Methylosinus trichosporium OB3b: one gene and its partner. Each later gene encodes a partner of the first gene's protein in a complex. Links are inferred from orthologs where the notes say so. Each region holds a gene or a part of one and is shown in the gene's direction. Other genes may lie near its edges. The genes, in order: tsaB and tsaD.

The links.
Region 2: the proteins of tsaB (region 1) and tsaD are in contact, whole or in part, in a solved structure (PDB 4WQ4), measured with the Escherichia coli proteins. The link is inferred for Methylosinus trichosporium OB3b from one-to-one orthologs.

The regions. Positions count from the first base shown.
Region 1 is NZ_CP023737.1:1,237,865-1,253,159, reverse strand. What follows is about bases 7,809-10,610. They hold tsaB (tRNA (adenosine(37)-N6)-threonylcarbamoyltransferase complex dimerization subunit type 1 TsaB), read left to right. Parts: upstream 7,809-8,765; coding sequence 8,766-9,455; downstream 9,456-10,610. Other genes in these bases: CQW49_RS05900 (TonB-dependent siderophore receptor), read right to left, coding at 9,975-10,610; CQW49_RS05905 (GNAT family N-acetyltransferase), read left to right, coding at 9,465-9,956; CQW49_RS05915 (NifU family protein), read left to right, coding at 8,170-8,721. Also shown: CQW49_RS05950 (CheR family methyltransferase), read right to left, coding at 1-468; CQW49_RS25460 (response regulator), read right to left, coding at 468-1,622; CQW49_RS05940 (amino acid kinase family protein), read left to right, coding at 4,284-5,096; CQW49_RS05935 (amino acid kinase family protein), read left to right, coding at 5,103-5,933; CQW49_RS05930 (hypothetical protein), read right to left, coding at 6,083-6,304; CQW49_RS05925 (GFA family protein), read left to right, coding at 6,475-6,894; CQW49_RS05920 (L,D-transpeptidase), read left to right, coding at 7,053-7,763; more of CQW49_RS05900, read right to left, coding at 10,611-12,446; CQW49_RS05895 (FecR family protein), read right to left, coding at 12,555-13,541; CQW49_RS05890 (RNA polymerase sigma factor), read right to left, coding at 13,692-14,210; CQW49_RS05885 (L-threonylcarbamoyladenylate synthase), read right to left, coding at 14,355-15,295. UniProt on the Escherichia coli protein: Required for the formation of a threonylcarbamoyl group on adenosine at position 37 (t(6)A37) in tRNAs that read codons beginning with adenine.
Region 2 is NZ_CP023737.1:2,392,356-2,407,749, forward strand. The notes cover bases 12,494-15,394. They hold tsaD (tRNA (adenosine(37)-N6)-threonylcarbamoyltransferase complex transferase subunit TsaD), read left to right. Parts: upstream 12,494-13,363; coding sequence 13,364-14,425; downstream 14,426-15,394. Other genes in these bases: CQW49_RS11620 (hypothetical protein), read left to right, coding at 12,931-13,194; CQW49_RS11630 (phospholipase D-like domain-containing protein), read left to right, coding at 14,425-14,967; CQW49_RS11635 (NAD(P)H-dependent glycerol-3-phosphate dehydrogenase), read left to right, coding at 14,964-15,394. In the rest of the region: CQW49_RS11555 (LysR family transcriptional regulator), read right to left, coding at 1-460; CQW49_RS11560 (nuclear transport factor 2 family protein), read left to right, coding at 588-1,052; CQW49_RS11565 (pyridoxamine 5'-phosphate oxidase family protein), read left to right, coding at 1,121-1,822; CQW49_RS11570 (class I SAM-dependent methyltransferase), read right to left, coding at 1,968-2,693; CQW49_RS11580 (beta-ketoacyl-[acyl-carrier-protein] synthase family protein), read right to left, coding at 2,975-4,195; CQW49_RS11585 (50S ribosomal protein L11 methyltransferase), read left to right, coding at 4,470-5,393; CQW49_RS11590 (NAD(P)/FAD-dependent oxidoreductase), read left to right, coding at 5,494-6,993; CQW49_RS11595 (GtrA family protein), read left to right, coding at 6,994-7,437; CQW49_RS11600 (hypothetical protein), read left to right, coding at 7,434-9,281; CQW49_RS11605 (hypothetical protein), read left to right, coding at 9,321-10,310; CQW49_RS11610 (heparan-alpha-glucosaminide N-acetyltransferase), read left to right, coding at 10,321-11,232; CQW49_RS11615 (hypothetical protein), read right to left, coding at 11,378-12,376.

The DNA.
Region 1 (15,295 bases):
CCACGCCTCATAGGAGCCGGCGCGCGCGACCTCGAGACTCTCGGCGTCTATGTCGGTCGCATAGACGAGCGAGCGTCCGAGCAATCCTTCCTCGTGAAGGAGGATGGCGATCGAATAGGCCTCTTCGCCGGTCCCGCAACCGGCGATCCAAATCCGCAGCGACGGATAGGTGGCGAGGTGCGGCGCGACGATTTCGCGAAGAAACCGAAAATAGCTCGGGTCGCGGAAGAGATCGCTGACTTGAATCGTCAAATGGCGAAGCGACTCGGCGAATGCGCTCTTGTCGTGAACCACGCGGTCGAGCAGCTCGGTGATGGTCGCGCAGCCGAGCGCCGAGCGCGCGCGCGAGACGCCGCGACGCAGCGACGAGCGCGCATAGCCGCGAAAGTCGTATTGGTGGACGCGATAGATGGCTTCGAGCAGAAGATCGAGCTCGATCTCCGAGGTTTGTTGCGATCGAGAGCCCATTACTTCGGCATCCATACGCGCATCGACGAGAGCAGCTTCTCGACGTCGATCGGCTTGGCCACATAATCATTGGCGCCGGCCTCGAGGCAATTCTCGCGGTCGTCCGACATCGCCTTGGCGGTCAGAGCGATGATCGGCACGAAGGCGAATTCCTTGCGTGCGCGAATTTGGCGGATGGCCTCCAATCCGTCCATCTCCGGCATCATGATGTCCATCAGGATGAAGTCGATCGACGCTTCGCGGTCGAGACATTCGAGCGCTTCTCTGCCGGTGCGCGCGATCAGCGCCTTGGCGCCTTCTCGCTCCAGCATCGCCGTCAGCGAGAAGATATTGCGGACGTCGTCCTCGACCAGCAGGATGCGGCGGCCGTCGAGCGCCGACTCGCGGCTGCGCGCCAGCTCGAGCATATGCTGCTGCTCCGGCGAGAGCTTCGACTCCGCCTGATGCAGAAACAGCGTCACCTCCTCGATCAACCGTTCGGGCGAGCGCGCGCCCTTGATGATGATCGATCGCGACAGGCGCCGGAGCTCCTGCTCCTCGTCGATGGTCAGCGAGCGCGCGGTGTAGACGATCACCGGCGGCAGGCTGTGGCGCTCGTTGCGGCTGAGCTCGCCGAGCAGCTCGAAGCCGCTGACCCCCGGCAGCATCAGATCGAGAACGACGCAGTCGAATCTCTGATCGCGAAGCTTCTCGAGCGCTCCTTCCGCCGTCTCGACCGCGACGATGTCGGTTCCTTCCGTGGCGAGGAGATCGATCAGCGCGTCGCGCTGCATGCCTTCGTCCTCGACGATCAAGATCGACCCGCGTTCGCGCGAGAGCCGCTCCTCGAGGAGGCGGAACGCGCAGACGAGATGCTCGCGCTTGGCCGGCTTCAGAATATAGCCGACCGCTCCCATCTCCAGCGCCACTTGCTGATAATCATGCACGGAGACGATATGGATCGGCGCATGGCGCATCGCCGGATCGCGCTTCAGCAGCTCGAGCACGGTGAGGCCCGAGCGATCGGGAAGGCCGATGTCGAGCACGACGGCTTCCGGCCGGAACGCGCTCGCCAGCCGCAACGCCTCGTCGGCCGTGCCCGCGACGATGCATTTGAAGCCGAGCTCGCGCGCGAGGTCGCGCAGAATTTGCGCGAATAGCGGATCATCTTCCACGATGAGGACGAATCTGCGCGGGTCGTCGATCGACGTGCGATCGTCCTCGATCGCCGGCGCAAAAGCTTCGACCGATGCAGGCGGAGGCGGCGCGGCGGCGGGGCGGGGGCTCTCGCCGCCGGAACGGCGTTCGCGCGAAGCGGGAGCAGCAAAGTGAAGGCGCTGCCTTCGCCGGGGGCGCTGCGCAGCCGCAGCTCGCCGCCGAGCAGCGCGGCGAATTCGCGCGAGATCGACAGGCCGAGTCCCGTGCCGCCGAATTTTCGATTGGTCGAGCCGTTGGCCTGTCGAAACGCCTGGAAGATGACCTCGTGCTGATCGGCGGCGATGCCGATGCCGGTGTCCTGCACCGTGAAGGCGAGACGCCTTTCGTCGTGCGGCTCGACGGTGAGCCGCACCCGTCCCGCTTCGGTGAACTTCACCGCATTGGAGAGGAGATTGGATAGGATTTGATGAAGGCGTTGTCCGTCCGCCTCGATGGTCTCGGGACAGCGCGGGTCGACGATGATGCGCAGCTCGAGCTTGCGCTCGGTCGCGAGCGGCTCGAAGCGGCGCTCCAGCGCGTTCGCCAGCGGGATGATCGGGATCGGCTCCAGCTCGAGATCGATCTTGCCGGCCTCGATCTTTGAGAGATCGAGAATGTCGTCGATGAGCGCGAGCAGATCATTGCCGGCGGAGGTGATGCTCTGCGCATATTTCACCTGCTCGGCCGTCAGGTTCTTGCTCTTGTTGTCGGCGAGCAGCTTGGCGAGGATCAGCGCGCTGTTCAGCGGCGTGCGCAGCTCATGCGACATATTGGCGAGAAATTCGGATTTATAGCGGCTCGCGCGCTCGAGCTCCGTCGCCTTCTGCCGCAACGCCACTTCCGTGGCGAGCAGGCTCTCGCGCTGCAGCTCCAGCGCATGGGTGCGCTCCTCCAGCGTCTCGTTCACCTGACGCAGCTCTTCCTGCTGCGCCGTCAGCTCCTCGCCCTGCGCGCGTGATTCTTCGAGCAGCTCCTCGATCTTGGCGCGCGATTGCGCGGCCTCGATCGCCTGCGCGACGCTCGCGGCGACGATGTCGACGAGCTCGAGCTGGCGCGGCGTGAAGCGCGCGAAGGCGCCGAGCTCGATCGCGCCGCGCACGACGCCGTCGTGGATCAGCGGAAAAATCACGAGCTGGCGCGGAAGCGCGGCGCCGGCGCCCCATTGGATGCGGATGCTGTCCTCGGGGATATCGGTCACGATGATGCGCCGCGCCTCCAGCGCGGCCTGGCCGACGAGCCCCTGGCCGAGCTCGATCGTCGCGGGCGCATCGGCGCCCGCCGCATAGGAGCCGGCGAGGCGAAGCGTCGAGCCGCCCGACTCTAGCACATATTGCACGCCCACTTGCGCGTCGAGCGAACGGCAGAGCAGGGAGAGCACGCGCTGCGACAATTCGCGAAGGCTCGGATTGCCGCTCATCGCCCGGCCGAGCGCGGTCTGCGTCTCGGCGATCCACACTTGCCTCTCGTTGCGCGCCGCCGCGTCGCGGAGCGCGCGCGTCATCGCCTGCAGCGAGACGCCGAGACGATCCTTCTCGCTTCGCGGCGCCGGATCGGCGGAATAGTCGCCCTTGGCGATCAGCTCCATCTCGCGCGCGATGTTGCGCAGGCTGCGCACCATGTCGTTCAGCGTCGCGCCGAGTAAATCGTCGGTTCCGGAGGGCGCGATGCGATGATCGAGATCGCCTTCGGTGACCGCCTGCATCACGCCGGCGATCTCGTGCAGGCGCGCGCGATGCGATTCGAGGCTCTGCGCCGTGCGCGCGCCATAAGTGTCGACGACGACCGCAGAGTCGAAGGAAATGAGCCTGCGGATCGAGAGCGCTGCCGACGGGCGGGCGGAGAGGCGCGCGTCGGCGTCGATCGCGCGCAGCATCCAGGCGGAGACGAACTCCATCGCCAGAAGATAGATCAGCAGGCCGAGCTCGATGCGCGCATGCACCTGCCCGATCAGGCGTCGCCGCTCGACATAGGCTTCGTCGACCGTCGCGCCGAGAAAATCCCGCCAGTAATCGTGCTGCTGGCGCTTCAGCCGCGCCAGCAGCTGCGGATCGGAGAGAAAGCGCTCGAATTCGGGAAAGGTCTCGAGCCAGACGTAGAAATCGTCGATCAGCTCGGGAATCCGCGCGATCAAGACCTCGCCGACGAAACGGACGTCCTCGAAGGTCGCCTCGTCCAGGCCGTGCGACGTTCGGAGCGCGGCGTGATCGATGAGGAAATTGGCCTGGGTTCCGTCGCTCGACATTTGCTCCATGCCCGCTCGCGTCTCGCCCGGACCCGACCGCAGCGGGATCGCGGAGCCGGCGCTCGAAATCGATCGTCGAGTGGTGTCGTGATCGTGGGCTTCGCCAAAAGTCGCGGAGAAAGCCGTAGGTGTCGATGCCGCCGAATGGTCAATTTTGTATTTATGGAGGCGGCTCGCGTCAATGGCGGAGCTATGGGCGACGGCCGTCGAGGCCGAGGCGCGCCTCGACCAACGATGCGTTTCGCGTCGTTTTTTCCACGGTGGCCGAAAGCTCGCGGTTTTCTCCTGTCGCGCTGCGGCAAGCGCATTAATTTCGCATATTGCGCGGTCGTCGCCTGCGAGAGTATCGACGGAGCCGCAGATTTCTTGCTGAACCGAAGCGATGAAAGGCGCGTCCATGGCCAATACGACGGCGGAGCTCGAAGCGCTCCTGATGCAGCGGTCTCTGACCGACCCCGGACTGCTGGCGGCGGCGGAGGCGTCGGCGGATTATCGCATCCTGCCCGACGCGACGGTGATCAAGATCGGCGGACAGAGCGTCATCGACCGCGGCCGCGCGGCGCTCTATCCGCTGGTGGACGAGATCGTCGCCGCACGCAAGACGCATAAGATGCTGATCGGCACGGGCGCCGGCACGCGCGCGCGCCATCTCTATTCGATCGCGGCGGGGCTCGGACTGCCGGCCGGCGTGCTGTCGCAGCTCGGCTCCTCGGTCGCCGATCAGAATGCGGTCATGCTCGGCCAGCTGCTCGCCAAATATGGAATCTCCGCGGTCGAGGCCGCCGGGCTCTCGGCGGTTCCGCTCTATCTCGCCGAGGTCAACGCCGTCGTCTTCAGCGGCATGCCGCCCTATCATCTCTGGGTCCGACCGGCGGCCGAGGGCGTCATTCCGCCCTATCGCACCGACGCCGGCTGCTTCCTCATGGCCGAGCAGTTCGGCTGCAAGGCGATGATCTTCGTCAAGGACGAGAAGGGGCTCTTCACCGCCAATCCCAAGACGTCGAAGAGCGCGAAATTCATCCCGAAGATCTCGGTCGAGGAGATGAAGGCCAAGGGCCTGCATGACTCCATTCTCGAGTTCCCGCTGCTCGATCTGTTGAATACCGCCCGCCATATCCGTGAGGTGCAGGTCGTCAACGGCCTCGTTCCCGGCAATCTGACCCGCGCGCTCGCCGGCGAGCATGTCGGGACCATCATCACCGCGAGCTAGAAGATCATGACCGACACCGACAGCATCAAGCACGTCGCCTCGCCGCTCGCGCGCCAGACCCTGCTCGACGGCGATCTCACCCGCCCGGTCGCCGGGCGGCGCCCGATCCGCCTTCTGCCATGGCTGCAGGTGGTGAAGATCGGCGGCCGCTCCATCATGGATCGCGGCGCCGAGGCGATTCTCCCCATCGTCGACGAGATCCGCAAGCTTCTGCCCGAGCATCGTCTGCTGATTCTGACAGGCGCGGGCATTCGCGCCCGCCACCTCTATGGCGTCGGCCTCGATCTCGGCCTGCCGGTCGGCTCGCTCGCGCCGCTCGCCGCGAACGAGGCGGGCCAGAACGGCCATATGCTCGCCTCGCTGCTGGCGCCGGAGGGCGTCTCCTATGTGGAGCATCCGACCATCGCCAAGCAGCTCGCGATTCATCTGACCGCGGCGCGGGCGGTGGTGGGCAGCGCCTTTCCGCCCTATCACCACTACGAGTTCCCGATCTCGCGCATCCCGTCGCATCGCGCCGACACTGGCGCCTTCCTGCTCGCCGACGCCTATGGCGCGGCCGGGCTGACGATCGTGGAAGATGTGGACGGGGTCTATACGGCCGATCCCAAGGGGGCGGACGGGAAAAAGGCGAAGCTCATCGCCGAGACCACTGCTGCCGAGCTCGCGAAGCAAAAGGCCCCGCTGCCCTTCGACCGCGCGCTGCTCGAGGTGATGGCGACCGCGCGCCATATCGAGCGCGTGCAGGTGGTGAACGGCCTCGTCCCCGGCCGCCTCACCGCGGCGCTGCGCGGCGAGCATGTGGGAACGATCATCCACACGAGCGCGAAAGCGGAGTAGGGGGCGCGCGACGAGACCCCTATTGTGAGGAGCGAAGCGACGAAGCGATCGCGGGGCCGCCCCGCGACGCTGGATTGCTTCGCTCCGCTCGCAACGACGGTCCCGGCTTGCGCTGGCTCATGCGTCGAGAATCGGTCGAGGCTCGGCTCCTACACCGGCTTCATATTGCACAATAGGAATTTGACGATTTCCGATTTGTGCGTGGCCAAGGCCGCGTGATCCTCGTCGGAAAGCTCGGCGGTGCGCGAGGCGCGGACGAAGGCGTCGCAATAGAGCCCCAGCACAACGCCCTTGCTCGCGAGATTTTCCATGAACGTCTCGACATCGAACGCCGCGACGGCCGTTTTGCTTCTGGCTCGAATGGCCCTCATCCTATGCTCCTGCCCAATATGTCCGACCCGAAAAACGCACTGCCAATATCGACGTTCTACCCGAGTCCGTAGCCGCCGGAAAGCGTGAAAACATCGGCGCTTTCCGCAGCATGGCGACGCCCGAGCCGTGATAGGGATCATTTTTCGCGCGGTAGAGGGAGACGTCGCTCATGACTCGAGTCTTTTCGGGAAGCTGTCACTGCGGCTCGCTCGGCGTCCGCCTGCGCACGACGCTGGCGCCGAGCGAGTTCGTTCCCCGCCGCGATTCCTGCGGGTTCTGCCTGCGCCACGCCGCCCGCGTGATATCCGATCCGAAGGGATGGCTGGAGATCGCTGCGCCGCGCGAGGCGACGCCCTATCGGTTCGGAATGGGAATCACCGATTTCCATCTCTGCCCGCGCTGCGGCTGCTTCGTCGCGGCGAGCTGGATCGATGGCGATCATCTCTTCGGCGTCGTCAACGTCAATGCGCTCGACGAGCGCGACGCTTTTTCGGCGGCGCCGGTGATCACGGATTTCGACGCCGAGACGCGTGCGGAGCGCGAGGGGCGGCGTCGGCGCGGATGGACGCCGGGGCGGCTGGCGCGGTAGCGGGCCGGTCCTCGATCGTGGCTCGGCTCACCCGTAAGGACAAACGCTTAATCGAACTCGACACGACAAACGACATTCTTTAATCTTCCCGAAAGCAAGTGATGGGATGCCGAGAGACATTTCTCCACGGCATACCGCGTATGGGAAGCTTCAAAGTCATGATCATGGACGATGGGAATGCCGACGTCGGCAAAAGAAGCGAGCGGGCTCTGCTTGAGTTCGGGTCGGCGAGTCTCGACCGCCGGTCGTTTCTGTTCGGCTCTACCGTCGGTCTCGGCGCGCTGGGGCTCGCCGGTTGCGTGGACACCGACGGCATGCGCCGCGCCGAGGCGGCAAAGCTCTACGCGCCGGTCCCGAGCGAGAAATTCCCGATACCGGCTGTCGATGTCAGCAAGATGGACCCGAAGTATTTTCGCCAGACGGTGCGCTACGACTCCAAAGAAGCGCCCGGCACGATCGTCATCGATCCCGGCAAATATCATCTCTACCGCATCGAAGGCGACGGTGTGGCCACGCGCTACGGCGCCAATGTCGGCCGCTCCGGCTTCCTGTGGAGCGGCGAGGTCTATGTCGGGCGCAAGGCCGAATGGCCCATTTGGACGCCGCCCAAGGAGATGATCGCGCGCCAGCCGGAGGCGCGCCAATATGCCGGCGGCATGCCGGGAGGTCTGGACAATCCGCTCGGCGCCCGCGCGCTCTATCTCTATAAGAACGGCGTCTACACGGTCTACACGATCTACAGCACCAGCGACCCCGAGACGATCGGCGCCGGCATCACCAGCGGCTGCACCGGCCTCCTCAGCCAGGACATGATCGACCTCTATGCGCGAACGCCGATCAAGACGAAGGTGATCATGCTGCCCGCCTAGCTCTCCTGCGTCACTTACCGATATCGTGATGTAACCCAATGTAAACGGGGCCGTCATTGCGCGCGAAGCGAAGCAATCCAGAGCCGCGCGGCCGCTCTGGATTGCTTCATCGCTTCGCTCCTCGCAATGACGCCGCCCCAATCGTTGCGGCTTCTCGTGACGCGGTAGAACGAGGCAAGCCGCCGGCCGCACGAGGGGACGGGGAGTGGGGGGATTAAAGCCTTCGCTCCACGGCCGCCCTTCGAGACGCCGCCTAAGCGGCTCCTCTGGACGAGGGTCGGGGATCTTATCCTTCACTCGATCCCTCCCATTCTCTCCCTCCTTGCTGCAGCGCTCCCTATTTCATGTTAGACAGAGCGCCTTATCGCCACGCCGGCCTTGAACCGGACGCTGCGGAGCAGACCTCATGTTCATCCAGACCGAGTCCACCCCCAACCCTTCCACGCTGAAGTTCCTGCCCGGACGGCCCGTGCTCGCCGCGGGCGCGCGCGAGTTTCGCGATGCGCAGGCCGCCGCCGCCTCGCCGCTCGCCGGCGCGCTGCTCGCCATCAACGGCGTCGAGGCGGTGATGTTCGGTCCCGATTTCGTCTCCGTCACCAAGGCGGACGCCGAATGGGCGCATCTGAAGCCCGCCGTGCTCGGCACCATCATGGAGCATTTCACCTCCGGCGCGCCCATTGTCCTCGATGAGGGCGAGGCCGCTCCGGCCGAGTTCTTCGATCCCGCCGATGCGGAGCTCGTCGCGACGCTGAAGGAGCTGCTCGTCACCCGCGTGACCCCGGCGGTGGCGCGGGACGGCGGCGACATCGCCTTTCGCGGCTTTCGCGACGGAATCGTCTATCTCGCCATGAAAGGCTCCTGCTCGGGCTGCCCGTCCTCCTCGGCGACCTTGAAGAACGGCGTCGAGAATCTGTTGCGCCATTATGTGCCGCAGGTGCGAAGCGTCGAGCAGGTGTGAGACCCGCGTTGATCGGCGCGCGAAAAACGGCATAATCGGCGCCGATGAAACTCCTCGCCATCGACACGGCGCTGCCCGCCGTCTCCGCCTGCGTGATCGATTCCGATGTCGCTGCGCCACTCTCCTGCGAGTCGGCGGCGATGGAGCGTGGCCATGCGGAGGCGCTGCTGCCGCTGCTCGAGCGCGTCGTCGCGGCGGGCGGCGGCTTCGCCTCGATCGACCGCGTCGCCGTCACCGTCGGCCCCGGCTCCTTCACCGGCATCCGCATCGGCCTCGCCGCCGGCCAGGCCATTGCGCTGGCGCTGCGCGTTCCCGTCGTCGGCGTGTCGACGCTGGCGGCGCTGGCGGCGCCGCATATTCTCGAGCCTTTCGACGGCGTGGTGGCGGCGGCCGTCGACGCGCGCCATGGCCATGTCTATGTGACCGCCTATGGCCCTGACGGGCGCACGCTGCTGACGCCGCGCCGCGTCGGCGCGCATGAGGCGCTGCGGGCGCTCGGCGACGGTCCGCTGAAGCTCGTCGGCTCCGGCGCGCCGCTGCTCGCCGCCGAGGCGCGCGCCTCCGGCGTCGTCGCCGAGATCGCCGATGCGCGCGCCGCGCCGGACATCGCCCTCGTCGCCCGCCTCGGCCTCGCCGCCAATCCCGACACGGCCCCGGCGCGTCCGCTCTATCTGAAGGCGCCCGACGCCAAGCCCCAGGGCCGCGGCGCCGCCGACGCCTCCATCGGCGCCTGAGCACGTCGGATGTATCTGTTGTCGAACCTCTTTCCCAAGCCGCGCTTCGCCATCCGCCCGATCGGCGCGGAGCACGCCGCCGATTGCGCGCGCCTCCATGCCGCCTCCTTCGCCTTTCCCTGGTCGAAGATCGATTTCGAGACCATGCTGACCGAGTCGAATGTGCTCGCCGACGGGGCCTTCAACGACAAGCTGCTGAAGGACGAGGTCGGCGGCATGGCGCTCTCGCGGCTGCTGCCGCCGGACGCCGAGATTTTGACCTTCGCCGTCGATCCGAAGCGTCGCGGCGCGGGGCTCGGCCGCGAGCTGCTCGCCGCTCATCTCACCAATCTCGAGCGCGGCGGCGCGCGCCTCGTCTTCCTCGAGGTCGGCGAGGACAACGCCGCGGCGCTGAAGCTCTATGAGCGCCTCGGCTTTCAGACGATCGGTCGGCGCGAGAATTATTATAAGCATCCCTCCGGCGAGCGGTTGGCGGCGCTGACCATGCGCTGCGAGCTGTGACGGCGCGCGCTCTTCGCCTCACCAGTCGTATTTCAACGTCGCCAGGAACTGACGGCGATTTCCGTACAGCACGGTGTTGTCGTAGAATCCCGCTGAATAGTATTTCCTGTCGGCCAGATTGCTGACGTTGAGCGCAAGGCTCGCGCCGCCGAGATCGGGATGCAGCGCGCCGAGGTCGAAGCGCACAGCGGCGTCCACCAGCGCATAATCGGGGATGGTCTCGGTGTTGCCGGAGTTCTCGGAGGTTCCGACATAGCGGACGCCGAGCCCGAGGCCGAGGCCTTCCAGCGCGCCCGATTTGAAGCGATAGTCGCCCCAGGCCGAGGCCGTCTGGCGCGGCACGCCCTTCGGGCGCAAGCCGACCGAACTGGTCGCCGAGCCGACCGCGGGATTGTCCTTGGTGATCTCGGCGCCGATGAGCGCCCAAGACGCGATCAGGCTGAGCTCTTCGGTCAGCTCCGCCTTGCCTTCGAGTTCGACGCCACGCGAACGGATCTCGCCCTGCTGCACCGTGAAGCCGCTGTAGAGCGGGTCATTGGTCGAGACATGCTGCTGCGTGATCTCATAGAGCGATGCGGACAGGAAGCCGTTCCAGCCGTCGGGCTGATATTTGACGCCGACCTCATATTGGATTCCGGTGGTCGGCTCGAAGGCGCCGCCGCCGCGCTCGGGCGCATAGACGCCCGTGACGGGCTGAAACGATGTCGCATAGCTGGCGTAGGGCGCGACGCCATTGTCGAACACATAGCCCAATCCGGCGCGGCCGGTGAACGCCTGATCGCGCGTCGTCTGCGTGCTGCCCGCGAGATTGTCGATCTCCGTGCCGACGACCCAATCGTGACGACCGCCGAGAGTGAGAATCCATTTGTCGTAACGCAGCTGATCCTGCACATAGACGCCGAGCTGCCCGACATTGCTGCGCCCGTCCACCCAAGGGTCGGCATAGACGAAATTCGTCGTCGGATAGACCGGACTCAGCACGTCGATGGTGAGCGTCGTCAGCGAGTTCCGCCGTGACTCCTTGCCCGTGTAATAGGCGTAGTCGAGGCCGGCGAGCAGAGTATGCGACACCGGGCCGGTGGCCGCTCTGCCCTGAATATTGGTGTCGATGAGATATGTGTTGGTGCTCTTGGGCCGGTCCTGCAGTCCGACCGGATAATAGTGTCCGTCGACCAGCTCCACCGGCCAAGCGGCGCTGTAGGCATAGCGAAAATCGACCTTCGAATGCATGTAGCGTGCGTTCTGGCGAAGGCTCCAATCCGCATTCAGCTCGTGGTCGAGCCGGTATCCGATCGATATGTTCTCGACATTCCAATTCGACTGGCCCGGAACGCCGAGATAGACGTTCGTGCCGATGATGCCGAGCGCGCTGCGGGGAATGCTCTGCTCCGCCGCGCTCATCTTCAGCTTGAAATAGCTGGCGAGCAGCGTGATCTCGGTCTTCTCCGCCGGCCTCAGGGTCACCGACGGGGCGAGGTAGAGGCGGTCGTCCGGCGCATGATCGATCTGCGTGCCGGCGTTTCGGAACAGGCCGGTGAAGCGGTACAGCGCATCGCCGCTCGAATCGACCGGCCCGCCGAAATCGACGGCGATCTGACGGCGGCCGTAGCTGCCGGTCTGCAGCGCGATTTCATGCAGCGGAGCCGCGGTCGGCCGCTTGGTGGTCAAATTGACGAGTCCGCCGGGGGACGTCTGGCCGTAGAGAACCGACGACGGCCCCTTGACCACATCGACGCGCTCCAATCCGAACGGCTCGAAATTCGTGTCGTAATTGTTGAAGCCCGCGCGCAAGCCGTCGCGGTAGACGCCGAACAGTCCGACGTCACGGAAGCCGCGCAACGAATAATCAGGCGCGCCCGGACCGCCGGGATAATCGACGACGGCGATGCCGGGCGTGTAGGCGACCGCCGCGGCGAAGTCCTGCACGGCGCGCTGGTCGAGCTCCTTGCGGGTCACGACGGAAATCGTCTGCGGCGTCTCGATGAGCGGCGTGTCGACCTTGGCGCCGGCGACGCTGCGGGTGGCGACATAGGCGCGGCCGGCGCCTTCCGCGCCGACGTCGATGACGTCCAGAGGCACGGCGTCGCCGAGCGCCGCCGGCGGGATCGCGGCGCTGCGCCCGGTCAGCGTCGCGGTCGTCGAGCCGGTGAAGCGCACGCCGAGCCCCGTGCCGGCGAGCAGCGAGCGGAGCGCCTGCGCCGGCGGCATGGCGCCGGACACGGGCGTGGACGTCAAGCCGTCGGCGATGCGCGAGGGGTAGCCGACCTGCCAGCCGGTCGCCCGGATGAAGGCGTCGATCGCCGCCGGCAAAGGCTGCGCCGGGATGGCGAAGGAGACCATGCGGTTCTGCGTCGGCGCCGAGCCCTGCGCGCGCGCCGTCGTCGCGACGAGGGCCCCGGCGCAGAGGATCGTCGTCGTCAGGAGCAGGGCCGTCGGGCGCCGGACGCCCGCCGACTGTTTCTCCGCTTTCGTCCTGGAACTCACGATCATCTTGACGCTCCCGTCTTCTCGAGCGGGCCGCGACGATCGCCCCCTGCGATCACGCGCCCTGCTCGTGAAGACCGCGAAGGCGTCGCGATCTCACAAAAATTTACGCGCTCAGCGTAGAATGATGACGCCGCCGGGGAGCGTGGTCATCGTCGCGCCGGCGGCCTCGGCGAGCGATTCGACGATGAGGGCCGGTCGATCCAGCCGATAATTTCCCGAAACGGCGATTTGCTCGAGGCCGCGACGCAAGACGAAGATCCGTCCCGGATAATAGCGGCGGATATCGTCGAGCACTCTTGCGAGCGGCTGGTCGTGGAAGCTGATCCGACCCTCGAGCCAGGCCAGCGACCGCGCCGTGTCGACGTGCGTCACCGGCGACACGGCCCCGTCCGTCACCGCGACGGTTTCGCCGGGCGCGAGCACGGCATGGTCGCGCGGCTGCGCGCGCCGCGCCACATCCACGGAGCCCCGGCCGAGCACGACGTCGTCTTCCTCCGCATCGAGCTTGACCGAGAAAGCGGTGCCCTTCACCACGACCTGTCCGAAGCGTCCAACCACCTCGAACGAGCGGCCGCGATCGGGCAGCACGTCGAAATAGGCCTCGCCGCGCAGCAGGCTGACCCGCCGCCGCCCCTCGGCGAAATCCAGCGCGACGGCGGTTCCGGTGTTGAGGGTCATCGATGAGCCGTCGGGAAGCGCGATCCGCTTCTGCTCGCCGGCGACGGTGAGATGATCGGCGCGCAGCCGCAGCAGGAGTTCCGGGACCTGCGCCAGAGCGAGTATCGCCAGGACCGCCGCCGTCGTCGCCTTCCGGGCCCGGGCGCGCCGCCGTGAGGCTCGCCGAGGCGCGACGAAGCCGGTCGCCGCCGCGACATTGCGGGCGGCGAGAAGCAGTTCCGGCGCGCCCCAGGCCGCGACGACTTTCGAGAAAGCTTCGCCGCGGCGTGGATCGCCCTCCAGCCAGTCACGAAACGCCCGCGCCGTCCGCGCATCTCCTGGCGCGGCCTGCAACCGGACGAACCAGTCCAGCGCCTCGGCCATCGAGGGATCGTCGATCGTCTCCGCAGCGCTCGGCTCGGGACCAGGATTTTGCGTCATTCGGCTCGCCGGCGTCTCGCTCGAGGGAAGGGCGGGGAGAAGCGATGCCCCATCAATTCCTATGACGTCGCACGGGGACCATTCTCACAAAAATTCCCGTCGCGCGGAAGCCGAGTGGTGGCGTGGATGTCGCCGCGGCGCCGGCCACGTTCAGTCGCGTTCCAGCCGCGCCATGACGCTCATGCAATGCGCCATCGCCATTCGCACGTCGTTATAGACGGTGTTCGCGGACACCCCGAGATGCTCGGCGATGAGCGGATAGGTCCAGCCCTCGATGCGGCTCAGCAGCAGCGCCGTGCGGGCGCGCGCGGGCAGGCGCAGCAGCGCTTCCTCGAACAGCCGAAGCTGCTGCTGATCGATGAGCGTCTTCTCCGGGGATGGCGCGTCGCAGGGCACGCAGAGCACGGCCTGCGGATCGGCGACCGGACATTCGACGCCGGCGCGTTTGCGGAGCCGCAGCGCGTGATCGAAGGCGATATGGCGCGCGGTCTGGAACAGATAGGCCTTGGGATTGTCGACGGCGGCGCGCGGCGCGCTCGATAGCAGGCGAAGAAAGGTCTCCTGCGTGGCGTCGGCGGCGTCCGCCCAGTTTCGGAGGCGTTGCAGGAAAAAGCGATGAAGCCGCCTCTCCTCCGAACGCTGCAGATCACGCACCAACACCCCGAGCATTTCGGGATCTCCTGACAGCCCCGGGGCGCTTCGCCTCGTTGGCGAGCTCGCCTGCCCCGCCATCTCGTCGACCGGAGGCGTTCGCCTCGGGCAAAGCTTAGCGTGGCGGAAAAACCGATACAATTTGATTAGTTTGAATAGTTTCTAAGCTTTCGTGCGGGGCGCGGCGGCGCGGCGCAGACGGTCGGCGATCGCCTCGCCGAGGCCATGGGCGGGAATGGGCGCCACGGCGATGTGATCGGCGCCGCGGGCGTCGAGCTCGCGCAAATGGCCGAAGAGATTGGCCGCCGCCTCCTCGAGATCGCCCTTCGGCGAGAGATCGACAATCATCGCGGCCGCATCGGCGCGCGCGCGGAGCGCGCCCGCGAAATCGAGCCCGGCCTCGCCCTCGCGCAGCGCGCTCGCGTCGAGCCGCAGGCGCGCTCGGGGCGCATAATGCGAGGCGGTCATGCCCGGCGCGACCACCGCGGCGGCGGCGCCGGTCGTTTCGAGCGGCCGGCCCAGCAAGGCTTCCAGCGTTTCGCGCGCGAGAGCGCCCGGCCGCAGCAGGCGCGGCGTCTCGCCGACGAAGGAGAGAATCGTGGATTCGACCCCGCGCTCGGCGCGGCCGCCGTCGAGCACGAGATCGACGGCGCCGTCCAAATCCTCGATGACATGGGCGGCCGTCACCGGGCTCACATGGCCGGAGCGATTGGCGGAGGGCGCCGCGATCGGCCGGCCGGCGGCGCGAATGAGCGCGAGAGCGACCGGCGCCTCCGGAACCCGCAAGGCGACGCTGGCGAGGCCGGCGCAGGCGAGATCGCAGACCGAGCCCGCAGCCACGCGCGGCGCGACGAGGGTGAGCGGGCCGGGCCACAGCGTCTCTGCGAGGCGGATCGCCGCTTTCGGCAGCGCCGCCTCGGCGAGCGCGGCGTCGAGATCGGCGACATGGGCGATGAGCGGATTGAAGCTCGGCCGACCCTTGGCGCGGTAGATGCGCGCGACGGCCGCCGGCGAGGTCGCGTCGGCGCCGAGCCCATAGACGGTTTCGGTCGGAAAGGCGACGAGGCCGCCGTCACGCAGCAGGCGCGCCGCCCGCTCGATCG
Region 2 (15,394 bases), 1.2 Mb from region 1 along the record:
CCAGCGCCGAATCGGACAAATGGCCGATGCGCAGAGCGAGATCGAATCCTTCCTCGACGAGATCGACGAAGCGGTCAGAGAGCGATAGCTCGACCGAAAGCTGCGGATGCGCGTTCATATAACGGCCGATCAGCGGCCCTATATGCATGCGACCGAACATCAGCGGCGCGGACAGGCTCAGCCGTCCTCTCGGCGCGCTGCGCTCGTTCTCCGCGACGCGCTCGGCCTCCTCGAGATCGGCGACGATCCGCCGGGCGCGCTCGAGAAAGCGCGCGCCCGCATCCGTCAGGCCGACGGAGCGGGTCGTTCGCTGCAGAAGCCGCACGCCGAGCCGCTCCTCGAGCGCGGCGACGAGGCGCGTCACCAGCGACGCCGAGACGCCGAGGCTTCGAGCCGCCGGCGCGAAGCCCTTGTGGTCGACGACCGCGATGAAGGCCGTGATCGTGTCGAAGCGGTCCATCGGATTGCTGCGCCCGCCGCAACGATGTCGTGCCGGGAAAGGCGATTATCGTTTCGGTCGCCATCTATCATTTTCCGAGCGACAGGCAAGACGCCTCGTTCGCCTGCGCCGATCGGAGGAGGAAATCATGACGAGACCGCCGCTGCCGCCTTTCACCGCCGAAACCGCCGCCCAGAAACTGCGCCTCGCCGAGGACGCCTGGAACAGTCGCGATCCGCAGCGCGTCGCGCAGGCCTATTCGATCGACAGCCGCTGGCGCAATCGCGCCGAATTCATCGTCGGCCGCGATTCGATCGAGGCCTTTCTCGAGCGCAAATGGTCGCGAGAGCTGGAGTATCGGCTCATCAAGGAGCTATGGGCGTTCCGCGAGAATCGGATCGCCGTCCGCTTCGCCTATGAATGGCGTGACGACAGCGGGAATTGGTTTCGCTCTTACGGCAATGAAAATTGGGAGTTCGACGAGCAGGGACTCATGCGCCTGCGCATCGCCAGCATCAACGACGTTCCGATCTCCGCCGCCGATCGGAAATTTCATTGGCCGCTCGGCAGACGTCCGGACGATCATCCGGGCTTGAGCGATCTCGGCCTCTGACGGGGAGCGGACTCCGACGCTGGTGGACAAGAGCGCGCCTGAAGGCCCGCTTCGGAAACGATCGGCAAATGCGAGGCGCGCTCGAACTGTCGCGCTATCTCGACCAAAGCTACAGCCTCGTCGACTGCTGCGCCCGCTCCCTCGACTCCGCGAAGGAATCGATCATGGACAATCGAAGCCCCAACAGCGACATCGCCTTCACCGAGACGGTGAAGCAGCTCCAGCGCCGCAATGGCTCGCGCGACGCCTACGCCAAAATGGAGACGCACGGCTGGCAGAACCGCATCACCCCGCAACTGGCGGCGTTCATCGCTCGGCAGAACAGCTTCTACCTCGCGACCGTGAACGCCGAAGGACAACCCTATATCCAGCACCGCGGCGGGCCGCGCGGCTTCCTCAGGCCGATCGACGAGCACATATTGGCGATGGCCGATTTCAGAGGCAACCGTCAGTTCATCTCGCAAGGCAATCTGCTCGAGAGCCGCAAGGCGTTCATTTTTCTGATGGACTATGCGAACCGCCGCCGCATCAAGATCTGGGGCGAGGCCTCGATGGTGGAAGGAGACGACGCCTTGCTCCGATCCGTGACGCCAGACGGCTATGCGGCGTCGCCCGAGCGCGTGCTTTTGTTCAGGGTGTCGGTCTGGGACGCCAACTGCCCTCAGCACATTCCCCGCAAGATCGACGCCGACGAGGTCGACGATCTGCTAGCGAAGCGGGATCGGCGCATCGCCGAGCTCGAAGCGCTGGTGGAACAGTTGCGGCGCTGAATTTCATCTCTCGGCGATGAAAGCGAACAGCGGGTCGACAGCCACAGGCTCCCGGAGCGTCGCCTCCGGCTCGCCATTCGACGGCGGTCGGCGCCTATAGTGTTCAGGAACGGCGCCCGTGAAGATGAAACCGAGAACGGCTATATCATTGCGGAGCCTTTGTAATCTCCGAAGCAGCTCCGCTCGCTGAGGCGACCCAACCGCGGAACGAGAAGCCGGCATAGAAAAGCGCAAGGTCGACGAAGCCGGCCTCACGCAGCAGCGCCTCGTCTTCAGCAGCCGGCACGACAGGCAGCCGCGCGGCCATCGAGGCGGCAGACGCGGCCGCTTTCGCCGGATCGACGCCGCTGCGATCGGCAAACGCCACCGACCTCGCCAGCCAGCGTTCTGCGTTACCATCGTCCGCGGAGCTATGGTGCGCCACCACCAGAAATCCACCTGCTCGAAGCCGCCGATGAATCTCCTTCAGCGTCCAAAGCCGCTCCGACTTTGCCAAGAAATGCAATGTGAGCAGGCATGTTGCGCCGTCGAACGGCCCCGAAGGCACACTGTCGATGTAGCCTTGCAACAATTCAGCGCGATCCCCGAACGGCTCGATGGTCCGGCGGGCCAGTTCGAGCATCTCGGCCGAGGGATCGACACCGATGAAAGTCCAGGCCGATTGCGCTTCTGCCAGCGCCTTCAATTCTGCCCCGCCGCCCGCCCCGACGACGAGGATTTTGGCGGCCTCGGGCGCCCTCTCGCTCAGAAGGAGCATCGCCATGCGATGTAAATCCGCCAAGCCCGGCACCTTGCGAAGCGTCTCGCTGGCATAGTCCGACACGAAGGCCGGGTTTGAGAACGGTAGATGCGCTCGAGGATCCTCGTTCATGATGCCCTTTTTGAAGACGTTTTCTTCGCATCTCTGATGCAGGAAGCTGGAACGGTGGATCAAGGCGATCGGCTCTCAGCACCGGCCAGGCGACCGGCAACTCTCCAGCGCCCCCGAAAAAGTGACGGCGTGATAGGCTGAGATTTTGGCGCACCCGGCACGATTCGAACGTGCGGCCTCCACCTTCGGAGGGTGGCGCTCTATCCAGCTGAGCTACGGGTGCAGCGATACGCTCTCTCTCACTACCTCGAGCGCGCGTCATTCGCAATCGCGACGTCGCGTCAGAGTCGTTTCACCACCAGAACCGCATTGATCCCGCCGAAGGCGAAGGAATTCGACATGGCCGCCCGGATCGGCGTGCGGCGCGCCTCGTGCGCCACCGGGTCGATCGGGCATTTGGGGTCGGGCCCTTTGAAATTGATCGTCGGCGGCGCGATTCCCTCCTGCATCGCGAAGATGGTCGAGACGAGCTCGAGCCCGCCGCTCGCGCCCAGCGCATGGCCATGGATGGGCTTGGTCGAGGACACTGGCAAGCTGCGGCCGCGCTCGCCGAAGACGCGCAGGATCGCTTCCGATTCGGTGATGTCGTTGGCGTAGGTGCCGGTGCCATGGGCGTTGAGATAATCGACGTCGTCGGGCTCGAGCCCGGCGTCGGCGAGCGCCTGCGCCATGGCGGTGGAGGGACCCTCGACATTGGGGCGCAGCGGGTCGAAAGCGTCGCTGGTCGTCCCATAGCCGGCGAGCTCGCACAAAGGCTCATGGCCGCGCGCCTCGGCCGCCGCCAGCGTCTCCAGCACGAACACGGCGGCGCCCTCGCCGAGCGTCATGCCGTTGCGGCCGATCGAGAAGGGCCGGCAGAGGTCCGGCGTCAGCACGCGCAGCACCTCCCAGGTGCGGAGCGAGCCGTTGATGACCGCGGCCTCGGCGCCTCCGACGATGGCCCGGTCGACCGCCCCCGAGCGCACGAGCTGCAGGCCGACGCCGATCGCCTGTGTCGCCGAGGAGCAGGCGCTCGCGATGGTGAAGGTCGGGCCGTTGCAGGAAAAGCGCATGCCGAGCATGGTCGGCGCGGCGGAGGGGATCAGCCGCGGCACCGTCAGCGGATCGGCGCGCTCGTTCAGCGCATAGGCTTTATAGGCCTCGTCGTCGATGGTCTTGGAGCCGCCGATGCCGCTGCCGATGACAACCGCGGTGCGCGGCCCGGCGATGTCCTTGCGGGCGAAGCCCGCCTGCGCCATCGCCTCGTCGGCGGCGGTCACCGCATATTGGGTGAACGGATCGCAGAAGGGCAGAATCTCCGGCTCGAGATGGGCGAGAGGATCGAAATCGGGAACCTGGGCGGCGATCTTGATGCGGCCGCCATAGGGCCGCTCCAGCTTCAGCGGGCGGATCTGGCTGCGCCCCTCGCGCGCGGCGGCCCACAAGGTCTGCGCGCCGAGCCCGGCCGCCGACACCGCCCCCATTCCCGCAATCACCACGCGCCTCTGGTTCGTCTCCGCCATTGCAACGCTCTCGTTCGCCCCAGCCTGATGGCCGACCGGCCGGCCGAGCCGACGATAACCCGTTTTGACCGCCTGCGGCGGCTCATGCAAGCGCGCGGCCGCATTTTCCCCGGAAAGGAGCGCGGCAATCGGCCACACGCGCCCGACGGGATGACGACGCCGCGCGCCCGTGCTAGAGCGCTTTCCGATCGAACGTTCGATCGATCAGAATTCGCTCAAACGAAAGAATGTCGGGGCTTTTCCGATCGGATCGGATAAGCTCCGAGCGCCCGACATGCTCGAAGGACTCCCGCCCAACAACGCCAGCCATGGCCTGCGCCTCGTCACCAGCGAGACGCGCGCCCGCGCCGTCGCCGATCTTCTCGTCGAGACCTTCGATCCGGCCGAGACCGCCGCCGCCGCTTTCGAGGAGCCGGACGGCGCCGCCTGGGCGGTGGAGGTGTTCTTCGCCGCCGCGCCCGATGAAGCCGGCGTGCGCGCGCTGATCGCCGCGGCGGCCGGCGCGGAGGTCGCGGCCGCGGCGCAATTCTTCGAAATTTCGCAGAAAGACTGGGTCGGCGCCTCGCTCGCGGGACTGAAGCCGGTGCGCGCCGGGCGCTTTCTCGTGCATGGCGCCCATGATCGCGCCGCCGTCGCCGTCAATGACATCGGCCTCGAGATCGAGGCGGCGCTCGCCTTCGGCACCGGCCATCACGGCACCACGCTCGGCTGCCTGCGCGCCCTCGCCGATATCTGCAATCGCCGCCGGCCGGCCGCCGTTCTCGATGTCGGCACGGGCACCGGCGTGCTCGCCATCGCCGCCGCGCGGCTCTTGCGGGCGCGCGTCGCCTGTGGCGACGCCGACCCGGTCGCCGTCGCCGTGGCGCGCGAGAACGCTCGCGCCAATGGCGTCGGCGCGCTCGCGCGGCCGGTGATCGCGCTCGGCGTGCGCCACCCGAGCCTTTCGCCGGCGCGCTACGATCTCATCCTCGCCAATATTCTGGCGAGACCCTTGCGCCTGCTCGCGCCTTCGCTCGCGTCCGTCGCCGCCGACGAGGCGGAGCTGGTCCTCTCGGGCCTCCTCGCCCGCGACGTCGCCGGCGTGCTCGCCGCCTATCGCGCGCAGGGCTTCGCGCTGGCGCGGCGACGCGACATCGACGGCTGGGCGACGCTGATCCTGCGCCGCGGCGGAGCGGCGGCTCGCCCGGCGCGAGCGTAACAGCGAATTAACCACCCCTCGCCATAGTGCCCCTACGCACCGGGAGCTTCGCTTCATCGCGCGGCCGCCGGACCGGCGTGTGCGTTTTCTCAGGGCCGACATGGACGAGATCATCGAAACGATCGTCATCGGCGCCGGGCCTGCCGGGCTCACGGGCGCCTATACGCTGGCCAAGCACGGCCGCGACGTCCTCGTCCTCGAGCAGGACGAGACCTATGTCGGCGGCATCAGCCGCACTGCGAGCCACAAGGGCTTTCTGTTCGACATCGGCGGACATCGCTTTTTTTCGAAGTCGAAGGAGATCGTCGATCTCTGGAACGAGCTCCTTCCTGATGATTTTCTCGACCGGCCGCGCCTCTCGCGCATCTATTATCGCGAGAAATTCTACGCCTATCCGCTGAAGGCCTTCGAGGCTTTGAAGAATCTCGGCGTCGTCGAGAGCGCGCTCTGCGTCGCCTCCTACGCCTACGCCAAGGCCTTTCCGGTGCAGGAGCCGCGCTCCTTCCATCAATGGGTGCGCAATCAGTTCGGCGAGCGCCTGTTCGGCATCTTCTTCAAGACCTACACCGAGAAGGTGTGGGGCATGAGCTGCGACGACATCTCCGCCGATTGGGCGGCGCAGCGCATCAAGGGATTGAGCCTCGGCGCCGCGGTGATCGACGGGCTGAAGCGCTCGCTGCGCCGCGGCAAGCGCGTCGCCTCCGCCGGCGCGGCGAAGACGCTGATCGAATCCTTCCGCTATCCGCGCCGCGGGCCCGGCATGATGTGGGAGGCCGCCGCGCGCAAGATGCAGAAGCTCGGCGGGCGGCTGCTGATGGGCCGCAAGGTCGAGGCGCTCGCCTATGACGAGAGCGCGCGCCTGTGGACCGTCTCGGTCGCCTGCGCCGACGGGACGAAGGAAAGCCATCGCGCGCGGCACATCCTCTCCTCGGCGCCGCTGCGCGAGGTGATGAATGCGATCGAGCCCAAGCCGCTGTCGCTGTTCAACGCGCGCGCGCTCTCTTATCGCGACTTCCTCACCGTCGTGCTGATCGGCCGGCCGCAGAAGGAGCTGCCCGATAATTGGGTCTATATTCACGACCCGTCGGTGAAGGTCGGACGCGTGCAGAATTTCAAATCCTGGTCGCCGGAGATGATCGCCGACGGCGTCTCCACCTGTCTCGGCCTCGAATATTTCTGCTTCGAGGGCGATGGGCTGTGGAACGCGGCGGATGCGGATCTCGTCGCGCTCGCCAAGGCGGAGATCGGCAAGATCGGTCTGATGAACGCAGCGGATGTCTATGACGCCTGCGTCGTGCGCCAGCCCAAGGCCTATCCCGTCTATGACGAGAGCTATGCGGAGAATGTGAAGGCGGTAAGGCTCGAGATCGCGACGCGCTTTCCGACGCTGCATCCGATCGGCCGCAACGGCATGCACAAATACAATAATCAGGATCATGCGATGATGACCGGCATGCTGACCGCGCTCAACATCGTCGCCGGCCGCGCCGTCTATGACGTCTGGGGCGTGAACGAGGACGCCGAATATACCGAGCAGGGCGTCTCCGGCGCGCAGGAAGCGCTCGCCAGCGAGCGTCTCACGCCGAAAAGGGTCGCCTGAATGCGCGCGCTCGTCACCCTTTCGGGCGCCGTTCCGCGTGTGATCGGCGACCTCTTCAAATATGGCCTCGCCAGCGTCGCGGCGCTGGCGCTGGATTATTCGCTGCTGCTCACCTGCCATCGCGCCTTCGGCCTCTCTTATCCGATCGCCGCGGCCATCGGCTTCTCGAGCGGCCTCGCGCTCGTCTATCTGCTCAGCATCTGGTTCGTGTTCGAGGATCGGCGCAGCGTGCGGCCGAGCCTCGAATTCTCCGCCTTCATGGCCATCGGCCTCGCCGGCCTGCTGATCACCGAAACCTTGATGCATCTGTTCATCGAATATTTCGGGCTCGTGCCGGAGCTCGCGAAGCTACCGACCTCGGGCTTCGTCTTCCTGTTCAATTTCGTCGTGCGCCGCGGCCTCTTGTTCTCGCGACCCGCGCTGCGGGCGCGCGCGTCTGCGTGAGCGCCGCGGCGTTCGAGCAGGCGGCGCCACGCGCGCGGGTCGCGCGCTTTCCGCTGTGGCCGGCGATCGTCGCCGCCGCGCTCGGCTCGGCGCTGCTCACCCTCCCCCGCGCCCGCGCGGTGTGGAGCGCCGGCGAGTTCTATGATTCCGACGACGCCATGCGCGCCGTGCAAGTGCGCGATTGGCTCGCCGGCCAGTCTTGGTTCGACATGAACGCCTATCGCGTCGATCCGCCCGCCGCGGTCTTCATGCATTGGACGCGGATCGTCGATGTTCCGCTCGCCGCGCTCGATCTCTTCTTCGGCCTGTTTCTCTCGCCCGAGACGGCCGAGCGGGCGACACGCCTCGCCTTTCCGCTCATCTGCCTCATCGCGCTGCTCGCGCTCGCGGCGTGGACCGCGCGCGCGCTGCGAGGCGAGCCTGAAGGCTCGCGGTCCACAGCCGCACTGGAGCGCGAGCCTCGCGGGTCGCAAAATGCCGCCGCCTTCCTCGCCGTCTGGCTGATCTTCCTCTCCGCTCCCGGCTTCGGGCAATTCGCGCCGGGACGCATCGATCATCATGCGCCGCAGATTCTGCTGCTGATGGCGACGATCGGCCTCGCGTCGAGAGGCTTCGATCCCGCGACGCCGCGCGCGCTCTTCATCGCCGCCGCCTCCATGGCGCTCTCCTGCGCCGTCAGCCTCGAGAACCTGCCCTTCTTCATCGTGCTAATCGCCGCGGTCGCGCTGCTCTTCGTGCAGGAGGGGGCGCGCGCGAAGACGCGCATCCTCTGCTTCGCGCTCGGGCTGCTGTTCTTCTTTCCGCTGTGCTTCGCAGCGGTCGTCGCGCCATCGCGCTATGCGCTCTTCACCTGCGACGCCTTTTCGGCCGCGCAGCTCTGCCCAGTGCTGCTCGGCGCTGCGGGCCTCGGCGCGCTCGCGCTCGCTTCGCCGCGCCTCGTCACGGCGAAGGCCCGCGCCGTCGGCGTCGCCCTCGTCGGCGCGATGGCGCTGGCGACGATCCAGCTGACGGCGCCGCAGTGCTTCGGTCATCCGCTCGGCGTGCTCGATCCGCTGCTGCGCGATCTGTGGCTTTCGCATGTGACCGAGGCCAAGCCGTTGCTCGCCGTCGCCGATGATCCGGCGACGTTGGCGGCGACCGCCGCGCCCGTGCTCGCCGGCCTCGCCGCGGCGCTCGCCCTCGCCTTTCGCGCGCAAGGCGTCGCCCGCCGGCGCTGGGCGGTTCTGGCCGCGACGATCGTCACCGGCTTCGCTGCGGCGCTGTGGCAGATTCGCGTCGTCTCATCGGTGACGCCGCTCGCCATGGTCGCGCTCGCTTGCGCCATCGCGGCGGCGACGCGGACGCTGCGCGCCTCGGCGCTGCTGCGCGGTCTCGCCGCCACCGTCGCCGCGCTCGCGGTCTCGCCCATGGGGCTCGCGCTGGCCCTGCATTCGGATCGCGAGGCGGCGCCGAAGCCCAATGGCCGCGCCTGCCTCGAGAGCGCCGCGCTGGCGCCGCTCGCCACGCTCGCGCCGGCGCGCATCGCCGCGCCGATCGATATGGGCGCGCATCTCCTCGCCTTCACGCCGCATTCGGTGTTCGCCGCGCCCTATCACCGCGACAATCACGGCGGCCGCATCGTCGTCGACGCCTTTCTCGCGCCGCCGGCCGAAGCCGAGGCGCTGCTGCGCGCGGCCGGGGCCGATCTGCTGCTGTGGTGCGGCGGCGGCGAGACCGCCGAGGCGCTGCAAGCGCGCGCCGGCCTCGCGGCGGCGCTGGCGCGCGGCGAGACGCCGGCAGGGCTCGCGGAAATTCCGCTCGGCGCGACGCCCGTCCGTGTTTTCGCCTTGCGGCCGGCGCAATAAGATCGCGCCCTCATTCTGGTCCGCCCGCACAGGAATCCCATGCTGTCCCGTCCCATCGACCGCCGCCGCCTGCTCGTCGCCGCGTCGGGCCTCGCGCTCACGAAGAGCGCCTTCGCCGAAGCTCCGCACGAGGCGGAGGACGATCTGCAAGTACGGATCGAGAACAAATCCGCGCCGGAGCTCTGCGCCGAGAAGGACAATATCGAGCTCGATTTCGTCTCGCCGCGCGTGCGCGCCATGCGCGTGCAGGCGATCCATCCCTCCTATATCGGCATGATCGGCTCCGATCGCTGGGCGCCCGACTGGACGAGCTGCGATCTCTCGCATGATCCGAAATTCGCCGCCGACGCGCGCCGCCTCACCTTCTGGGAGACGCCGGAGTTCTGGCTGGTCGGCTACACCTTCCCCTCTTTCTGGCGGCCGAACGACGTGCCGATACGCGTCGGCGACCGGGTCGAGAAGGGCTTTCACCTCGTGCAATTGTGGATGCTCTATCGCGAGCGCGCCGAGGAGATCCTCGTCTTCTATCCGCCGGACGGCTATTGGCGCGCACGGCCCCTGCCCTTCGAGGACATGCGCTGGACCGCCTATGGCTCGTCCTTCCTCATCGGGCCCGTCGAGACGCAGGAGCGCCCGATCGTCGCGCTGCAGTCCGTCATCTTCGATCCGCAGACGCGCAGCTTCACGCTGAGCTTCAAGCGCGGCGGCGAGGCGCGGCTGCGAATCGCCTCGATCGATCAAGACCGCATCGTGCTCGATGTCTCCTATAGCGACGCCATGCCGGACAATCTGCCCTTCGCCTCGCTGCGCTCGATGTACACGACGCAGTCGATGAGCGACGCCGCTCTGGTCGCCTGGCGCGCCAAGCGCGGCAATGGCTGGCAGGAATCGCCGGTGATCGGCTTTCGCGGCGCGCCGGCGACAGAAATCTGGGTCGGCCGGCACATGCCCTCGCGGCACAATCTCTCGGCGCCGGACATGGTGTTCGGTCGTTTCCGCGCCGCGGCGACGACGGCGAGCGGCAAATGACGGCGGTCCGATGACGCGGCCGCGGCTCCTCGCGCTCGATGTCGCGCGCGGCCTCGCCGTCGTCGCGATGATCGTCTTTCATCTGACCTGGGATCTCGGCCATTTTCATTACATCGATCCCGGCATTCCCTTTACGTCGGCGTTCAAGCTGTTCGGCCACGCCATCGCCGTGACCTTTCTGTTCGTCGCTGGCGTCTCGCTCGCTCTGGCGCATCGGGTCTTTCGCCCGCGCGCCTATTGGCGCCGGCTCGCGCTGATCGCCGGGGCGGCGCTGCTGGTCACCGCCGCGACCGCGATCGCTTTTCCTTCGAGCTTCGTGTTCTTCGGCATTCTGCATTGCATCGCCGCGGCGAGCCTCGTCGCTCTGCCGTTTCTGTTTCTGTCGGCGCCGGCGGCGCTCGTCGCCGGGGCGGCGCTCGTCGCCGCGCCTCTGGTCGCGAGCGGCTCTTTCTTCGACGCGCCCTTGTGGTGGTGGAGCGGGCTCTCGACCTTCGAGCCTCTGACCAATGATTATCGTCCGCTCACGCCCTGGGCGGGCGTTCTGCTCTTCGGTCTCGGCGCGGCGAAGCTGGCGCGATGGGAGGCGGGCGCCGCGCCCGCCGCGACGCGGCCGGGCGCGGCGATGCGCGGCTTCGGCTGGCTCGGACGCCACAGCCTCGCGCTCTATCTGCTCCATCAGCCGGCGCTGTTCGCCGGCTTTTCCGCGCTCGCATTGCTTCTGCCGCAGGAGCGGCCGGCGAGCTTCGTCGAGGCCTGCGTCGCGCAATGCGTCGTCTCGGGCGCGCGCGCGGAGACATGCCGCAACGCCTGCGACTGCACGGCGCGCGAGATCGAGCGGCAGGACGCGCTCGTCGGCGCCGCGAGCGAGGCCGAGAGGCGGAGCCGGATCGACGCCGTCGCCCGCGCCTGCGTCTCGCGCTAGGTCGATCGTTCGACTGCGTCACGAAAAGCCGGGCCGCCGTCATCGCGACGAGCGCAGCGACGAAGCAAGAAAGGGGTCGCCCCGCGGCGCTGGATTGCTTCGCTCCGCTCGCAATGACGGCCCCAGCTCTCGCGTTGCAGTCGAATTAGCGCGGCGATAGATGCGACAGCCGGAAGAAGGCCGAAACGAGCTTCACCAGCAAGCCGACGAAGCCCGAGCCGCCATAGAGCGAGCCCTTGTTGAGCTGCGCATAGACATAGGCCGCCGCCTGCGAGCGGTTGGTCATCTCGCAGACGAGCACGCCCTCGCGCGCGCGGATCGACTCCAGCAGAATTCCCGTCGCGGCGATCCATTCGCCCCAGGTCGCGCGCAGGCCGGTCTCGCCATCCGAAGCGGCGCCGGCGGCGGGGAGCTTCCCGACGTCCTCGTCGTCCGGATGGCAGCGGCTGGTCGGACGCAGCTTCGAGTCGATATTGGCGGTGGCGGCGATCACATTGCCGAGAGCGAAATCGCGGCTCTCGCCCGGCGCCAGCCGCTCGCGCCACACCATGGTGCGGCCGGAGAGGCAGAGCACCGCGAAGGGCGAGCGCTCGTCGAGCGCGCCGGTCGAGTAGACGTAAGGCGCGCGCGCCCAGCTCATCGTGGAGGCGTCGCAGGGGACGGAGCGGATCGCCACATCGGCCGAGGAGCAGAGATAGGCCGGCTGCAGGAACTTCAGCGACGGCGCGCCTTCGCGCGCGAGCTCGGCGAGGTCGATCTTCTCGACCACATTGCCGTCGCCGGCCGACAGCAGAATCTGCCGCTGACGGGCGATGGCGACGACGCGATTGAGCCGCACGTCGCCGCCCCCGCAGAAGATTTGCAGGAACGCCCGCGCTTCATGGGCGAGCGGCGAGCGCTTCGGCAGAGGATGCGGACTCTGCCGCGGAATGGTCTTCACGCCGGGCCAGCGGCAGACCGAACGATTGGGGCGATCGAAGAAAGCGCTCTGGGGGCCGAGGGTGACGACGAGGCCCTCGGCGCCGTCGAGCAGGCGGAAATCGCTCTCGCCCTCGGCGAGCCGTAGACGATCCGGACCGAAGAAGGGGTTGTCGGCGATGGTTCGAAGGCCGAGATCGAGCAAATAAGTCGGTGAGAGATACATGCGAGACGATCCCTTTCCCCGCCGAATGGCGGAAGCAGCAGAGGCTTTGCGTGGGATTGGCGGCTCCGAGTATGGATAGAGCCGATGACAGCAAGATCAAGCTTCAGCGCGCGGCGATCGAGGCGCGCCATACGTGGTCCTCTCTCTTCTCCAATTGATCGACGCGAGCCGTTCGTCGCGTGGCGTTCCCGACAGGACGACCCCGCCGCAACCTGCGGCTTGCCAAAAATGTCGTGATACGATATTTATTTCATCGTATCACGATGTGTCGTCGAACGCCCTGTCGGCGATTCGTCGTTGAAAGAAACGCATGCTCGGCGCAGCCGCCGCACTCACCCTCTCGGCGGCCAAAAAAACAAACAGCGAGCGAGTGTGCGTGTCCGGGACGTCGCGTCTCGATCGAGTGGCGTCATCTTCGGCGTCGAGGCGCGACCTCGGCCGATCGGGCCGTCTTGGCGCACCCCGCAGGCGCTGAAGGCGGTCCGGTCGCGACCGCTCGACGGCGCCGTCATGGGTCGCCGGAATCTATTCGTCGCAACTGGAGGAACTCGAACATGATGACACGCCTCATGCTCTCCGCCGCCTTGGTTTTCGCCGCCGCGAACGCCGGCGCCGCCCCTTCCCACGGGCGCGACATCGGAAGCGTCTCGCCCCGCCTCGTCCAAAAGACGAGCTGCGATATGAACAAAGACGACCAGCAGGCCCGCTGCATGGAGTCCTGCGACGAAGTCTGGATCAAGGCGACGCAGGCCTATAACGCCAGCATCGACAAGGCCAAGATCGAGAAGAAGTCCTGCGAAGCCAAATGCGGCTGCTGATCCACGGGCGGATCGCGTTGCGCCGACGAAGGCCGGCGCGTCCGCCCGCAACGCGAGAGGAGGAGTGGGCGCCGCCCATTTGCATTGCTGGCGCGCGCCTATAGTTTGGGGTCGTTTTCGCCCCGGCGGGCCGGCCGATTCGGCCCGTCCCGCGATCCCAGGACCACCCATGCGCGTGCTCGGCATCGAAACCACCTGCGACGAGACGGCGGTCGCCATCGTCGCCTCGCGCATCGGCGGCGACGGCGGCGACATCCTGTCCAATGAGGTGATGAGCCAGATCGCCCAGCACGCCGCCTATGGCGGCGTCGTGCCGGAGATCGCCGCCCGCGCCCATATTGACGTGCTCGACCGTCTCATCGCCCGCGCCCTCGCCAACGCCGGCCTCGACATTTCCGGCCTCGACGCTATCGCCGCCTCGGCCGGGCCGGGGCTCATCGGGGGCATATTGGTCGGCCTCACCGCCGCCAAGGCGCTCGCGCTCGCCGCCGACAAGCCGTTCATCGCCGTCAATCACCTCGAGGCGCATGCGCTCACCGGCCGCCTCACCGAGCGGCTCGACTTTCCTTATCTCGCTCTGCTCGTCTCCGGCGGGCACACCCAGCTCGTCGCCGTGCTCGGCGTCGACGACTATCGCCGCCTCGGCTCCACCGTCGACGACGCCGCTGGCGAAGCCTTCGACAAGGTGGCGAAAATGCTCGGGCTTCCCTATCCCGGCGGCCCGCAGGTCGAGCGCGCCGCCGAAGCCGGCGACGAGCGCCGCTTCGATTTCCCGCGTCCGATGTTCGGGCGCCCCGGCGCCGATTTCTCGCTCTCCGGCCTCAAGACCGCGGTGCGGCAAGAGATCGCGCGCATCGGGACGCCGACCGAGCGTGACATCGCCGATCTTGCCGCCTCGTTCCAGGCCGCCATCGTCGATGTGATCGTCGATCGCGTCCGCTCCGGGCTGCGCCTCTTCGCCGAGGGCGGCGGACGGCCTAACGGCCTCGTCATCGGCGGCGGCGTCGGCGCCAATGGCGCGATCCGCCGCGCGCTGACGCGGCTCTGCGCCGAGACCGGTTTGCGTTTCGTCATGCCGCCGCCGGCGCTCTGCTCCGACAATGGCGCCGTCGTCGCCTGGGCCGGGCTCGAGCGCTTCGCCCGCGGCCTCACCAACGACCTCGATTTCGCCGCGCGTCCGCGCTGGCCGCTCGACGCCGAGGCCAGCAAGCTGCATCACGGCAAGGCGTGATGAATCGGCTGGTTCTCGCGGCCGCTGCGACGCTCTATATCCCGCCGCCGGCCGGGCCGCTGGCGCAGGAGCCGCTGGTCGCCGCCGTGCGCGTATTCTATGGGCCGAGCGACGGCTTCGACGCGATCGACGCCCGCCTCATCGCCGGCGCGAAGACATCGATCGACATGGCGGCCTATGTGCTCACCGACCGCGCCGTGGTCGCGGCGCTCGGCGCGGCCGCCATGCGCGGCGTGCGCGTGCGCGTCTATATCGACGGCGAGGAGAGCGGCCGCGCCCGTTCCGCCGCCGACGCCATCGCCGCGGCCCCCAATGTGCAGATCCGCCGCAAGGGCCGCTCGCGCGATCTGATGCACCTGAAATCCTACGCGGTGGATGGGCGCGTGCTGCGCAGCGGCTCGGCCAATTTTTCCGTCTCCGGCGCGGAATATCAGGACAACGACCTCATATTGATCGAGAGCCGGGCGGCGGTCGCGCAATTTTCCGCGACCTTCGAGCGGCTGTGGGCGCGCGCCGACAATCAGAAGATCGGATCGAGATGACGCAAGCGAGAATCGCCGTGCTCGGCGCCGGCGCCTGGGGCACGGCGCTCGCCAATGTCGCCGCGACCGGCCGATCGGGCGTCGTGCTCTGGGGCCATCGGCCGGAGCATGTCGCGGCGCTGGCGCGCGAGCGCGAGAACCGCGCCGCTCTGCCCGGCCTGCCGCTCGCCGCCGGCGTTGCGCCCAGCGCCGACCTCGCGAGCGTCGCCGCGGCCTCCGTGCTGCTCGGCGTCGTTCCGGCGCAGGCGATGCGCGAGGTCGTGCGGCGCTTGGCGCCGCATGTCTCGCCGGGCGCCGTCTTCATCATCTGCGCCAAGGGGATCGAGCGCGGCACGCGCCGCTTCATGAGCGAGGTCGTCGCCGAGGAGCTGCCGCAGGCTCAGATCGCCGTTCTCTCCGGCCCGAGCTTCGCCGCCGACGTCTGCCG